Regions from separate parts of the Hahella aquimaris genome, predicted to be linked through region 2. Evidence: predicted binding sites of a transcription regulator. Region 2 holds the regulator's gene; each other region holds the start of a gene.
The links. Region 2 encodes sigma-54, which starts transcription at its own class of promoters, with help from an activator protein. Its sites were predicted from a motif close to TGGCACNNNNNTTGCTNT; they were not measured.
Positions count from the first base shown of each region.

Region 1: a site for sigma-54 is predicted at 2,101-2,118, ahead of O5O45_RS24565 (RtcB family protein). Genes of this name have one in related genera too.
Region 3: a site for sigma-54 is predicted at 1,767-1,784, ahead of nirB (nitrite reductase large subunit NirB). Genes of this name have one in related genera too.

Region 1 covers NZ_CP132203.1:5,553,705-5,557,892, forward strand. The annotation lists gene O5O45_RS24555 (alanine/glycine:cation symporter family protein) at 1-221, shown strand, start outside; gene rtcR (RNA repair transcriptional activator RtcR) at 417-2,006, shown strand; gene O5O45_RS24565 (RtcB family protein) at 2,209-3,447, shown strand; gene rtcA (RNA 3'-terminal phosphate cyclase) at 3,497-4,188, shown strand, end outside.
Region 2 covers NZ_CP132203.1:270,644-274,831, forward strand. The annotation lists gene rapZ (RNase adapter RapZ) at 1-177, opposite strand, end outside; gene ptsN (PTS IIA-like nitrogen regulatory protein PtsN) at 204-668, opposite strand; gene hpf (ribosome hibernation-promoting factor, HPF/YfiA family) at 675-983, opposite strand; gene O5O45_RS01375 (RNA polymerase factor sigma-54) at 1,099-2,595, opposite strand; gene lptB (LPS export ABC transporter ATP-binding protein) at 2,718-3,443, opposite strand; gene lptA (lipopolysaccharide transport periplasmic protein LptA) at 3,440-3,964, opposite strand; gene lptC (LPS export ABC transporter periplasmic protein LptC) at 3,948-4,188, opposite strand, start outside.
Region 3 covers NZ_CP132203.1:6,983,282-6,987,469, forward strand. The annotation lists gene nirB (nitrite reductase large subunit NirB) at 1-1,718, opposite strand, end outside; gene O5O45_RS31085 (NarK family nitrate/nitrite MFS transporter) at 2,198-3,670, shown strand; gene O5O45_RS31090 (bifunctional protein-serine/threonine kinase/phosphatase) at 3,732-4,188, shown strand, end outside.

The DNA of each region.
Region 1 (4,188 bases), 1.9 Mb from region 2:
TGATGGGCTCCGCCGCGATTATTCCTTACCGCCTGTTGAGCACCCTGTGCGTCATGATTGGCGCGCTGGCGCAGCTGGAATTCGTCTGGTTGGTCGGCGACGTCTTTAACGCTTTCATGGCCATCCCCAACCTGCTGTCGCTACTGCTGTTGTCGCCTATTCTGGTCAAATTGACCAATGAGCACTTCGCCACCGTTAAACTGGCGGCGGTCAGATCTTAACGATCACTATAAACCCCTGTGGCCGCCTTTGTGCGGCCTTTTTTTATACTTTGACCCAACCTGGATAGAGTTGACCCGTTCCAGCCCTCTTCCCCCTTAAGCCCTACAAACATACACTCCAGCTATCAGGTTGCCTTCCTTTCAGCCTTCGGAGAATATGATCGCTATCCGTATCCATTTATCGAAAAAGATCATATGAAAAACGTAGTCATCGGCCTGCTGGGCACCACCATGGATAAACGCGGCAAGGGGCCCGCTCGCTGGGACGTGTGGCGCCCGACCGTCGGCATCTTCATGCAACAGGACCTGCTGATTGATCGCATAGAGCTGCTGCATGACGCCAGAGACTCCCGTCTGGCCAATAATGTGGGCGCAGATATCGAAACCGTTTCGCCAGACACGGAAGTGAGCCTGCGACAAATCAGTTTCAGCGATCCCTGGGACTTCGAACAGGTTTACAGCACGCTGCTGGATTTCGCCGAAAACTATCCTTTCAAGCCAGATGAAGAGCGTTATCTACTGCATATCACCACCGGCACCCATGTTGCGCAGATTTGCTGGTTCCTGTTGTGTGAAGCGAATTACATTCCTGCGCAGATTTTGCAGACCTCTCCAGACCGGGGCGAGCGCGTCGCCGCAGGAAAATATCATCTGATCGATCTCGACCTCTCCAAATACGACGCCATCAGCTCGCGCTTCAAGCGCCAGCAGTTGGAAGGAACGGAGTTTCTCAAGTCAGGCATCGCCACCCGCAACGCCCGCTTCAACGCCATGATCCAGCAGATCGAACGGGTGGCGATTCGCTCTCAGGCGCCGATTCTGATCACCGGCCCTACTGGAGCAGGCAAATCCCAGCTCGCCGGCAAGATTTTTGAGCTGAAGAAAATCCGCGGCTCCGTCAAAGGCGAATTTGTGTCGGTCAACTGCGCCACGCTACGTGGGGACAGCGCCATGTCTGCCCTGTTCGGTCATAACAAGGGCGCATTCACCGGCGCGCAAACCGCCCGCAAGGGCCTGCTCGCCAAAGCCGATCAGGGACTGCTGTTCCTGGATGAAATCGGCGAGCTAGGCCTGGATGAGCAGGCGATGTTGCTGCACGCCATTGAGGAGAAGCGCTTCTATCCCGTCGGGTCGGACAACCCAGCGCACAGCGACTTCCAGCTTATTGCCGGCACCAATCGCGACTTGCAAAAGCAAGTCGACAACGGCAGCTTTCGGGAGGACCTGCTGGCCCGTATCAATTTGTGGAGCTATGAATTGCCTGGGCTGAAAGACCGTCGCGAAGACATAGAACCCAACCTGGACTACGAGCTACAAAAAGCCGAGCAGCAGTTAGGTCATAAAGTCAGCTTCAATAAAGCCGCACGAGCGAGATTTCTACAGTTCGCCCAACAGCCGGATTCCTTATGGCAGGGTAATTTCCGCGACCTGAACGCTTGCGTACAGCGTATGGCCACACTCTCTGAAGGCGGCCGCATCAACGAAACGCTGGTGGATGAAGAGTGCGACCGTCTACGGCGATTCTGGCGACGCAGCAGCGCCCAGGAGTCTCTGCCGTCATTGGAAGACTACCTGTCCCCTGAACAGGTGGCGGAAATTGACGCCTTCGACCAATATCAGTTACGCAGTGTGATTGCGCTCTGTCGTGACAGCCGCTCTTTGTCTGAGGCGGGGCGCCAGCTCTTCAACCGTTCAAGATTGCGTAAAAGCTCCAGTAACGACTCTCATCGTCTACGGCAGTATCTGAGTAAGTTCGATCTGGAATTCGATAATCTAAAAACATAAATTTCTATCTAAATAGATATATCTCTTCAACGACATATTTCGACAATATTCTATATATTCTTATTTTTCATACATTTAAGTATATGAGAAAAGTTGGCCCAGCTTTTGTAATAGTAATGGTATCGAGATGAACCTGCTGCAAGGCGATTCATCCAAATACAGTTGCTCCGGGACAAGCGAGTCCCACCAAAAAGGTTTGAGAATGATGCAAAGCACAAAACCCAAAATGCCATATGAAGTTACTAACGTAGAAAAAGGCGTTCCGATCAAAAGCTGGACCAACGGCGTTCCATTCGAGCCAGAAGCGCGCAAGCAATTGAAAAACATTGCGTCCCTGCCGTTCATTCATAAATGGGTTGCGGCGATGCCGGACGTACATCTGGGTAAGGGCGCGACTATCGGCTCTGTTATTCCTACTTCCGGCGCCATTATTCCCGCTGCAGTGGGAGTGGATATCGGCTGCGGCATGATGGCGGTGAAAACCGACGTGCATGCAACGCAGTTGCCGGACTCCCTGGGGCCGCTGCGTAGCGCGATAGAAGCGGCGATACCTCATGGTCGTCAACCAGGACGACGTGATCGGGGTTCCTGGCATGATATCCCGGAAGATGTCGGCGCCCGTTGGAATCACGAGTTGGCGGATCGTTTCAAAATCCTGTGTGAAAAGCACCCGGTTTTGAAAAACACCAACAACGTGAACCACCTGGGAACCCTGGGAACCGGTAACCACTTCATCGAAGTGTGTCTGGATGAGAACAACGACGTATGGATTATGCTGCATTCCGGTTCCCGCGGCGTTGGGAATCGTATCGGCGAGCATTTCATCAAGCTGGCGAAGAAGGAAATGGAGCGCTTCTTCGTAAACCTGCCGGATAAAGATCTGGCGTATCTGGCGGAAGGAACCGATTACTTCAACGACTATGTGCATGCCGTTGGCTGGGCGCAGGATTTCGCGCGCATTAACCGTCAGGCGATGATGCAACGGGCGCTGAACGCCCTGGCGGTTACGTTGAACAAGCCGGTAATCGCCGAGCTGGAAGCGGTGAACTGTCACCATAACTATGTGCAGAAGGAAAACCACTACGGAAAAAACGTGTGGTTAACCCGTAAAGGCGCAGTAAGCGCACAGGAAGGTCAGCTGGGAATTATCCCAGGCAGCATGGGAGCCCGCTCCTACATCGTGCGCGGAAAAGGCAACGCGGAAAGCTTCTGTAGCTGTAGCCACGGCGCAGGAAGAGTGATGTCCCGCACCGAGGCGAAAAAGCGCGTATCCGTAGAGGAGCACGCTCGCGCCACGGCGCATGTGGAATGCCGAAAAGATGCGGCGGTAGTGGACGAAACGCCTTCCGCTTACAAAGACATCGACGCCGTGATGGCGGCGCAGTCCGACCTGGTTGAAGTCGTGCATACGCTGAGACAGGTTGTGTGCGTAAAAGGTTGAAGATAGGCGGCGTCACGCCGCCAACACGATTAGTTGTACGGTATTTATAATGGATAAAGTAATAATAGACGGACGCATGGGCGAAGGCGGAGGACAGATTCTCAGATCCTCCCTGACCTTGGCCATGCTGTACGGCAAAGAAATAGAAATCAACCATATCCGCGGTAAACGCCCCAAACCGGGTCTAATGCGTCAACATCTGACTTGCGTTAAGGCCGCCCAGGCGATATGCAACGCAAAAGTGGACGGGGCGGAGCTGGGCTCCTCACGGCTGACGTTCAAACCTGGCCAGATAAAAGGCGGCGACTACAAATTCGATGTGGGCAGCGCAGGCAGCACGGCGCTAGTGTTCCAAACCGTACTACTGCCTCTGTTACAGGCGGAAGGAGCCTCCACTGTTGAGTTCGGCGGCGGCACCCATAACCCTTTCGCCCCTCCTTTAACAGAGATTGAACGCTCCTTCCTGCCGCTATTGCGGGACATGGGGGCTAAAATCGAAGTGGAAACAGAACGCTGGGGCTTCATGCCCGCCGGCGGCGGTAAATGGCGCATTCGCATACAGCCGGAGACTTTGCGCCCGATTGAGCGGCTTGAGCGCGGTGAGCTGAACCACAGCCGCCTGACCGCCTATTGCTATAACATTCCCGGCAAAGTGGGCGAGCGGGAAGTACAGGCGTACTTATCGCTGCGCGAACACCCGGTGCATGAGTCACGGCAGCGCAAACCGGAAGCGGGCTGCGC
Region 2 (4,188 bases):
TATGCTGACGGCGAGCTGCTGGTTTTGGGTTTTCCCCTGATCCAGCACCTCTTGGGTGAGAGGCGAGAGGAGACCGATAGGCAGGTTATCGATGCAGTAATAACCCATATCCTCCAAGACATGGAGCGCCGTACTTTTTCCGGAGCCTGAACGACCGCTTACGATAATCAGCTTCATGTCTTCCTCTTTCCATCGAAGCTGGATTATTTCTCCAGCACCCTCCTGAACAGGGTTTCGTCGTTGTCACAGTCGCGCAGGTGTTCGCAGAAGCGACGGTCATTGAATTTCTGGGCCAGTTGGCTCAGTAGGTCCAAGTGTTCGCTGGTGGCCTCCTGAGGCACGATCAGAACGAACAGCAGGTCTACGGGTTCGTTGTCTATGGCGTCAAAAGGGATCTTGTCCTTGAGTGTAATCAAGGCCCCTATGATGCGGTCGCAGTTTTCCAGGCGGCAGTGGGGTATTGCGATGCCCTGGCCGATACCAGTGCTGCCGAGTCTTTCACGGCAGATCAGGTTGGTAAAAATGGCGTTCTCGTCCAAAAATGGAAAATGTTGCGCAATCAGATTGGCGATATATTCGAGAACGCGCTTCTTACTCGAGCCCGACACCCCACAGCGTGTGAGGGCGGGCGAGATAATTGACTCAATAGTTAGTGTGGTTTGGGCCATGTTCTGTTATCTGGCGGATGCGCCGTGCATCCGATCAACGTGCTTCTCTTTGTGTTTGAGGATCTGGCGATCTAATTTGTCCACCAGTGCGTCAATTGACGCGTACATATCTTCGTGTTCAGCATTGGCATGCAGGTCAGCGCCGCTTATGTGCATGGTTGCTTCTGCAATCTGACGCTGTTTTTGAATGGAGAGCGTAACTTGGACATTACTGATACTGTCGAAGTGTCGTTCGAGCTTGTCGAACTTGTTGTTAACGTAATCTTTCAGTGCTTCAGTTAACTCGACTTGATGTCCGGTGATGTTCATTTGCATACTTTGCTCCTAATGCCAATATACGGTGCATTATGAATTTTGCACTTCCATGAAAAATACTAGCACATCCAGTTTGTGACTATTTGATTTAAGTCTTATACCTGTATTCCTCCTTTTAAATTAATCGCTTACGTTCATTGGAAGGCGGAATGGAAAGCGCCTCCCGGTACTTTGCGATCGTGCGACGGGCGACGTTGATGCCCTGTTCGCCAAGCAGCGCAGCAATTTTGCTGTCGCTCAATGGTTTCTTCGGTGATTCCGCCGCAACTAACTTCTTGATAATAGCTCTAATAGCGGTCGAAGAACACTCGCCACCCGTGTCTGTGCTGACATGGCTGGAGAAAAAGTACTTCAGCTCAAATACGCCGCGAGGAGTGTGCATATATTTCTGGGTGGTCACCCGGGAAATGGTTGACTCATGCATCTCCACCGCCTCCGCAATATCGTGCAGCACCAGCGGCTTCATCGCCTCTTCGCCGTACTCTAGGAATCCTTGCTGATGTTCGACGATTTGTGAAGCGACTTTCAACAGAGTTTCATTACGGCTTTGCAAGCTTTTGATAAACCAGCGCGCTTCCTGTAACTGATCGCGCAAGTAAGTGTTGTCTGAGCTGTTGTCCGCGCGTCTCACCAAGCCCGCATAGCCAGGGTTGATGCGGATCTTGGGGGCGATTTCCGGATTCAGCTCCACCAGCCACCGGCCATTGTTTTTTTTGACGATAACGTCAGGAACCACATATTCGGTATTGCTTTCCTGAATGCCTTCGCCCGGTCTTGGGTTCAAACTTTGAATCAGCTTTAGTACTTCCCGCAGATCGTCTTCTTTCAGGCGGCTGCGACGCATTAGTTGGGCGTAGTCGCGGTTGCCAAGCAGATTGATGTAGTGGCTGACCACCAGCTTGGCTTGACCTAGCCAAGGGGTGTCTTTCGGCAGTTGATTCAGCTGGCTCAGCAGGCAATCCTGCAGGTTGCAGGTGGCGACACCGGGAGGATCGAATTGCTGGATACGTTTTAAAACTGCGCATACTTCGTCCAGCTCAATTTCTTCTTCCCCCTCAGTTTGCAGACCGCTATGAATTTCATCGGGAGTGAGGGAGAGATAACCATCAGGACTGACTGCATCAATAATCGCTACGGCGATCATGCGGTCAATGTCGGACATGGGGGTAAGGTTGAGTTGCCAGAGAAGGTGGTCTTGCAGGGTTTCGCCTTTGCTGTTGCGGGACTCGAAGTCGTATTCGTCATCCTCGCCGCCGCTGTAGTTGCTTGATCCGCTTTGGAAGACATCATCCCAGGCGGTATCGACGGGCAAATCGTTCGGAATGGAGTCGGACCAGTTGTCCTCTTCAGCGAACCCCCCTTCATCCATGCCCGACTCCTGCGTTCGTTCCTTGCTGGAGTTGTTGGCGAGCATGTCGCTGATCGTATCGTTCTGAACGTGGTTGGGTGATTCGTCCTCTTCAGACACTTCCAGCATGGGGTTGGACTCAAGCGCTTGTTGAATCTCCTGCTGTAAATCCAGTGTTGAAAGCTGCAAAAGTTTTATTGCTTGTTGCAGTTGCGGGGTCATGGTCAGCTGTTGACCCAGCTTTAACTGCAATGAAGTTTTCATAACCATCTGATGCTTACCACCGATTCAGGCACAGATCTTGTGAGTTTTTCATAGTTATTAGGTGCTTTAATCCTAAGCTCTTGAGCCTTGAGGTCCATCTGGGATGGAGACCGCCGGTTAAACTAAAGTTTGAACTGGTCACCCAGATAGACCTCTCTAACCTTTGGGTTGGCAAGGATATCACTTGGGGCGCCGCTTGCGATAATAAATCCTTCACTGACAATATAGGCGCGTTCACAAATATCCAAGGTCTCGCGCACATTATGATCTGTAATTAAAACGCCGATGCCGCGCTTTTTGAGATGCTCAATAATCTGCTTGATATCGTTGACGGAAATAGGGTCCACCCCGGCGAATGGTTCATCCAGCAGGACAAATTTTGGCTCTGTGGCCAGCGCGCGAGCGATTTCCACGCGTCGACGTTCGCCCCCTGAGAGGCTCATGCCAAGGCTTTTGCGAATATGGGTGATGTGAAACTCCTGTAGCAGTTCTTCCATTTTTAGTTTGCGCTCCTTGCGGCTGAGATCTGCTCTGGTCTCAAGGATGGCGTAGATATTGTCCTCCACTGACAGCTTTCTGAAGACCGATGCTTCCTGTGGCAGATAGCCGATGCCCTTGCGCGCTCTCCCGTGCATAGGCAGGCCAGTGATTTCCGCTTCGTCAATGAATACGCTGCCTTTGTCGCTGGGGATCAGTCCTACCACCATGTAAAAGCAGGTGGTTTTTCCTGCGCCGTTAGGTCCGAGGAGGCCAACGATTTCGCCGCTGCGAATTTCAACGGACACATCTTTTACAACAGGCCGTTTTTTGTAGGCCTTGGCCAGATTTCTGGCAGTGAGGGTGCTCATTGTTTATTAGATTTGGGCGGATGATAGATGATTTCAACCTGCTCGGTTTGATTGCCCGATGAGGCTCCCTTTGCCGTGACTAAACGCTTGTCTGTGAAATAAATGATTTCTTCGCCTTCCACTGAGCTGTTGTCCTGAAGAATGCGCGCATGGTTACGCATAACGACTTTACTCTGGCTGCGGTCATAGTCCATGTTTTCTGCGTAAGCGTGGGTTTCAGTTTGTTTTTCTTCGTCAAACTGCACCAAATGAGCAGGCTTGCCGGTTGCTTGGAAGCGACTGATGCCATTGTCATCGGTGTATAAAATGACTTTGTCCGCCTCAATGCTGGATTTGCCTTGGGTAATGACGACATTGCCAATATAGGTGTCGATGCCTTTCTGGCCGTCTCTCTCCCAGCGACCGGCTTTGATGCGCACTGGTTCATCGCTGCCGTTAAGAAGGTCCAAAGCATGGCTTAACGGGGCGAAAATAAAGCCCAGCAACAGCGCCACGGTGAATAGTTTACTTGGGTTGTGCATAAACGCCGGTTACCTGAGAAAGTAATACAATAAGCTTTTTATCAATGTCCGCCTCCATTCCGACAGCGGTTAACTGATTGATATTTGAAGTTATCTTAACGGGTTGATCGGTGCTGATAAAGCGTGACTTGTTGTTGTAGTCAAGCGCTTGCGTTTGCATGAGAATCGGCGCGCCGTCGTTGGATGCGCCATTTACCTCTACATCTCCACGCAGTTTCAAGGTG
Region 3 (4,188 bases), 450 kb from region 2:
CGCGGCACGACGCTATAGGTGTTGTCTTTCTGAATATTGGCGTGCACCCGCTCGTTGATGAAGCGGGAACGTGGGTCGTCCACTTTCTGGTCCGGCCAGGCGCAAACCAGATAGTAATTGATGGCAGGACGGCAGACGTGGCAACCGTCCGGCTTGCTCCACTCCATGAAGGCGGCGACTTCATGGAAGGTTTTCAGGCCGTTATCGAGAATGGTTTTGCGGACAGTGTCATGGCCGTAGCCAGTGCATTTGCAGAGCGGCTTTTCGCTGGGCGCGGTGCTGTAGTCGCCGCCCACGGTGGCCGCCAGAACCTGCTCCACCAGCCCGGTGCAGGAGCCGCAGGACGCGGACGCCTTGGTGGCGGCGCGCACATCGTCCAGGGTAAAGAGCTTGTTGTCGGTGATGGCTTTGACGATATCGCCTTTGCAAACGCCGTTACAGCCGCAGATTTCCGTGTCGTCAGGCAGTTCCGCCACGGCGTTGATGCCCTGGCGGCCCGAGTCGCCCACCAGGTGCTGACCGAACAGCAAGGTGTCGCGGAAGTCGCTGATGTTGGTTTTGTCGCGCATCAGCTGGAAGTACCAGGAGCCGTCGCCGGTATCGCCGAACATCACAGAACCGATGATTTTGTCCTCTCTGATCACCACCTTTTTATAAACGCCGCGTTTGGGGTCCTGAAACACGATGTTTTCGCTGTCGTTGTCCCCCAGGAAGTTGCCGGCGGAAAACACATCGATGCCGGTGACTTTGAGTTTGGTGGAGACTTCCTTCTGTTTGTAGATGCCGATGCCGTAGCCCGCCAGATGGTTGGCGCAGACTTTGGCCTGATCCCAAATGGGCGCCACCAGGCCGAATAATTCTCCCCGGTGCTGGACGCATTCGCCAATGGCGTAGATGCTGGGGTCGAAGGTTTGCATGGTGTCGTTGACCACCACCCCGCGTTCACAGTACAAACCACAGGATTGCGCCAGCTCGGTGTTGGGACGAATGCCGACAGCCATCACCACGATATCCGCAGGAAGCGTCTCGCCGGTGTCGAACTTGATGGCTTTGACGCTGCCGTGCTCATCGCCTTCCAGGCAAGAGGTGTTGGCGGACATGCGGAACTTCATGCCGCGCTCTTCCAGGGCCGCTTGCAGAAAGCGGGCGGAGGGACCGTCCAGCTGGCGATTCATCAGAATTTCCAGGTTATGCACGACAGTGACGTCCATACCGTGCTTCAACAATCCGTTGGCGGCTTCCAGACCGAGCAGGCCGCCGCCGATAACGATGGCGTGTTGTTTGGATTTGGCGGCGGACAGCATGGTGTCCACATCGGAAATATCACGGAAGGTGATGACGCCTTTCAGGTCTTTGCCTGGTACAGGAATAATGAAGGGGTTGGAGCCGGTGGACAGCAGCAGCCTGTCATAGGCCGCTTCTGTCCCGTCCGCCGCATACACAATCTTATTACGGCGATCCACTTTCAGCGCCCGCTTCTCCCATCCGGCGTGCAAGGTGATGTTGTGAGTTTTGTACCATTCCATGTCGTTGATCATGATGTCTTCGAGCGTCTTTTCTCCGGACAACAACGGCGACAACATGATGCGGTTGTAATTGCCGTGAGGCTCTGATCCGAACACGGTGATGTCGTATTTATCCGGCGCTATTTTTAGCAACTCCTCGACAGTCCGCATTCCAGCCATTCCATTTCCGACGACGACTAATTTTTCTTTCATGGACCTTCTCCAGCTCGCTGAATCCGCTACAGGCTAATTGACGGTGATAGAGCATGAATGGCGCCAACCAAAATCTCGTTATTTTTAAGTAACTGTAATTAAAGAGATAAAAAGTGGTTTTCGATGCATTTCGAGGAGTTTTGCTTGTCAATGGTGCGGAATGACGCCTGAGTTTTGTTCTAAAAAAGTGCGCAAATTTTAGCTGGCGCCCAACAAGAGTGATTAATTTGGTGCGGGATTGGTTTTTTGTGTTGCGCTTATTTGGTGCGTTATGTGGCGGAAAAAAGCCTAACGGTCTTCCTGATAAATTTAATTATTTGATATACATGGGGATTTATGTTTCTTCATGGTTGCGAAAGAGATATCAGGACAGGCTGAAAGGAGGTTAAACAAGCCTGTTTTATCGGTTGGCACAGCTTTTGTAGTTCCTGTGGGTGCTTTTCTACGAGAACTCAACTGCCAATAAGACAGGAAGATTTATGTCATCCGATAAACTCAATATTTTGGATCTGTCCCAAGGGGGCGTCCGAACCTTGCATTACACCTGGTTCGCGTTTTTCCTCACGTTCGTCATGTGGTTTTCCCACGCGCCGATGAAACCATTCATTGTGGAAGCATTCAATATGTCCAATGAGCAGTGGAAGGCGCTGTTGATTTTGAACGTGGCGCTGACCATTCCCGCGCGTATTGTCATTGGCATGTTGGTGGATAAGTTCGGCCCGCGTGCGGTGTACAGTCTGTTGTTAATGATTTCCGCTTTCCTGTGTTGGGGATTTGCGTTTTCCACCACCTTTGAGCAGCTTGCTCTGTTCCGGTTTTTGTGTGGATTCATCGGCGCGGGTTTTGTCATCGGCATCCGTCTGGTCGGAGAGTGGTTTCCCGCCAAAACCGTTGGCGTGGCGGAAGGCGTCTATGGCGGTTGGGGGAATTTCGGCTCCACCGCGGCGGCCTGGACGCTGCCATCAATCGCCGCTTATATCTATGGCGGAGATGAAGGATGGCGTTATGCGATCGCCACCACTGGGGTCGTCGCCTTCTTCTATGGACTGCTGTTTTACCGCAAAGTTCGCAATACCCCAAAAGGCTCTACTTATTTCAAACCCAAGAAGAGCGGGGGACTGGAGGTCAGTTCCTGGAAAGACTTCTGGTTTTACATCGCCATGAACCTGCCCATGTACATAGCTTTGGCGGTGTTGACCTGGAAGCTGTCTCCCGCCGGTCTGGGACTGCTATCCGACTCTACGGCTTCGATTTTGTGGGCGGGGCTGGTGGCGTTATTTATCGTCCAGTTCTGGCAGATCTACAACGTCAATCATGAGCGCCTGAAGCAAGGCGTGCCGGAAATGCAGCGTTATAAGTTCAAGCAGGTGGCGGTGTTGGACTGGGCGTACTTCGTGACCTTCGGATCGGAGTTGGCGGTAGTGTCAATGTTGCCCGCTTTTTTCATGGAAACCTTTGGTCTGTCGCCAGTGCAGGCGGGTCTGTTGGGAGGCGCTTTCGCCCTGATGAACTTGGTGGCCCGTCCTGGCGGCGGTCTGTTGTCGGATCGCTTTGGCCGCAAGAAAACCTTGTCTATCCTGATTGCGGGCCTGGCGGTGGGGTATTTGCTGCTGAGTCAGATTTCTGCAGCCTGGATGATCCCGGCGGCGGTGGCGGCAGTCATGCTGTGCTCCTTCTTCGTGCAGGCGGGGGAAGGGGCGGTGTTCGCCATGGTGCCGCTAGTGCAGCGCCGTATGACCGGACAAATCGCGGGTATGGCGGGCGCCTACGGCAATGTGGGCGGCGTGACTTTCCTGACGGTGTATTCATTCGTCGATGCATCCACATTTTTTATGGCCATTGCAGGAGCGGCGGCAGTTTGTTTTCTCGCCGTGCAGTTTCTCGATGAGCCTGAAGGGCATATGGTCGAAGTGGGCGAAGACGGCAGCGTGCAACTGATTGAAGTGAACTGATTGACATGGGTCTATTGCTGCGGCGTACTACCTTTAATTTTTGCAGCAGGATGAGTGGCGCATGATATTCGCCAGCGATTTGTCGCTATCCGTTGATCAACACAGCATTGCCGGCGTGAAACCCCGCAATGAAGACTGCATCGGCGTGCGTATTCCTGATCGGGAGACGTTGCAATTGAAAGGCGCTGTGGCGGTCATCGCGGATGGCGTCAGTGCGGCGGAAGCGGGCAAGGAAGCCAGCGAAGCCTGCGTCACCAACTTTTTGAGCGATTATTTCTGCACTCCGGATTCCTGGTCGGTGAAAAACGCCGCGCAGAAAGTGCTGCAGGCGTTGAACCGCTGGCTTTATGGACAAAGTCTACGCACCTTGAATGACGACAAAGGATATGTGTGCACTTTGTCCATTCTGGTATTGAAGTCGACGCAGGCGCATATCTTTCATGTGGGCGACAGTCGGATTTATCTCTATCGGCAGGGCGAGCTGGAACAGGTCACTACGGATCACACCGCCCGCGTTG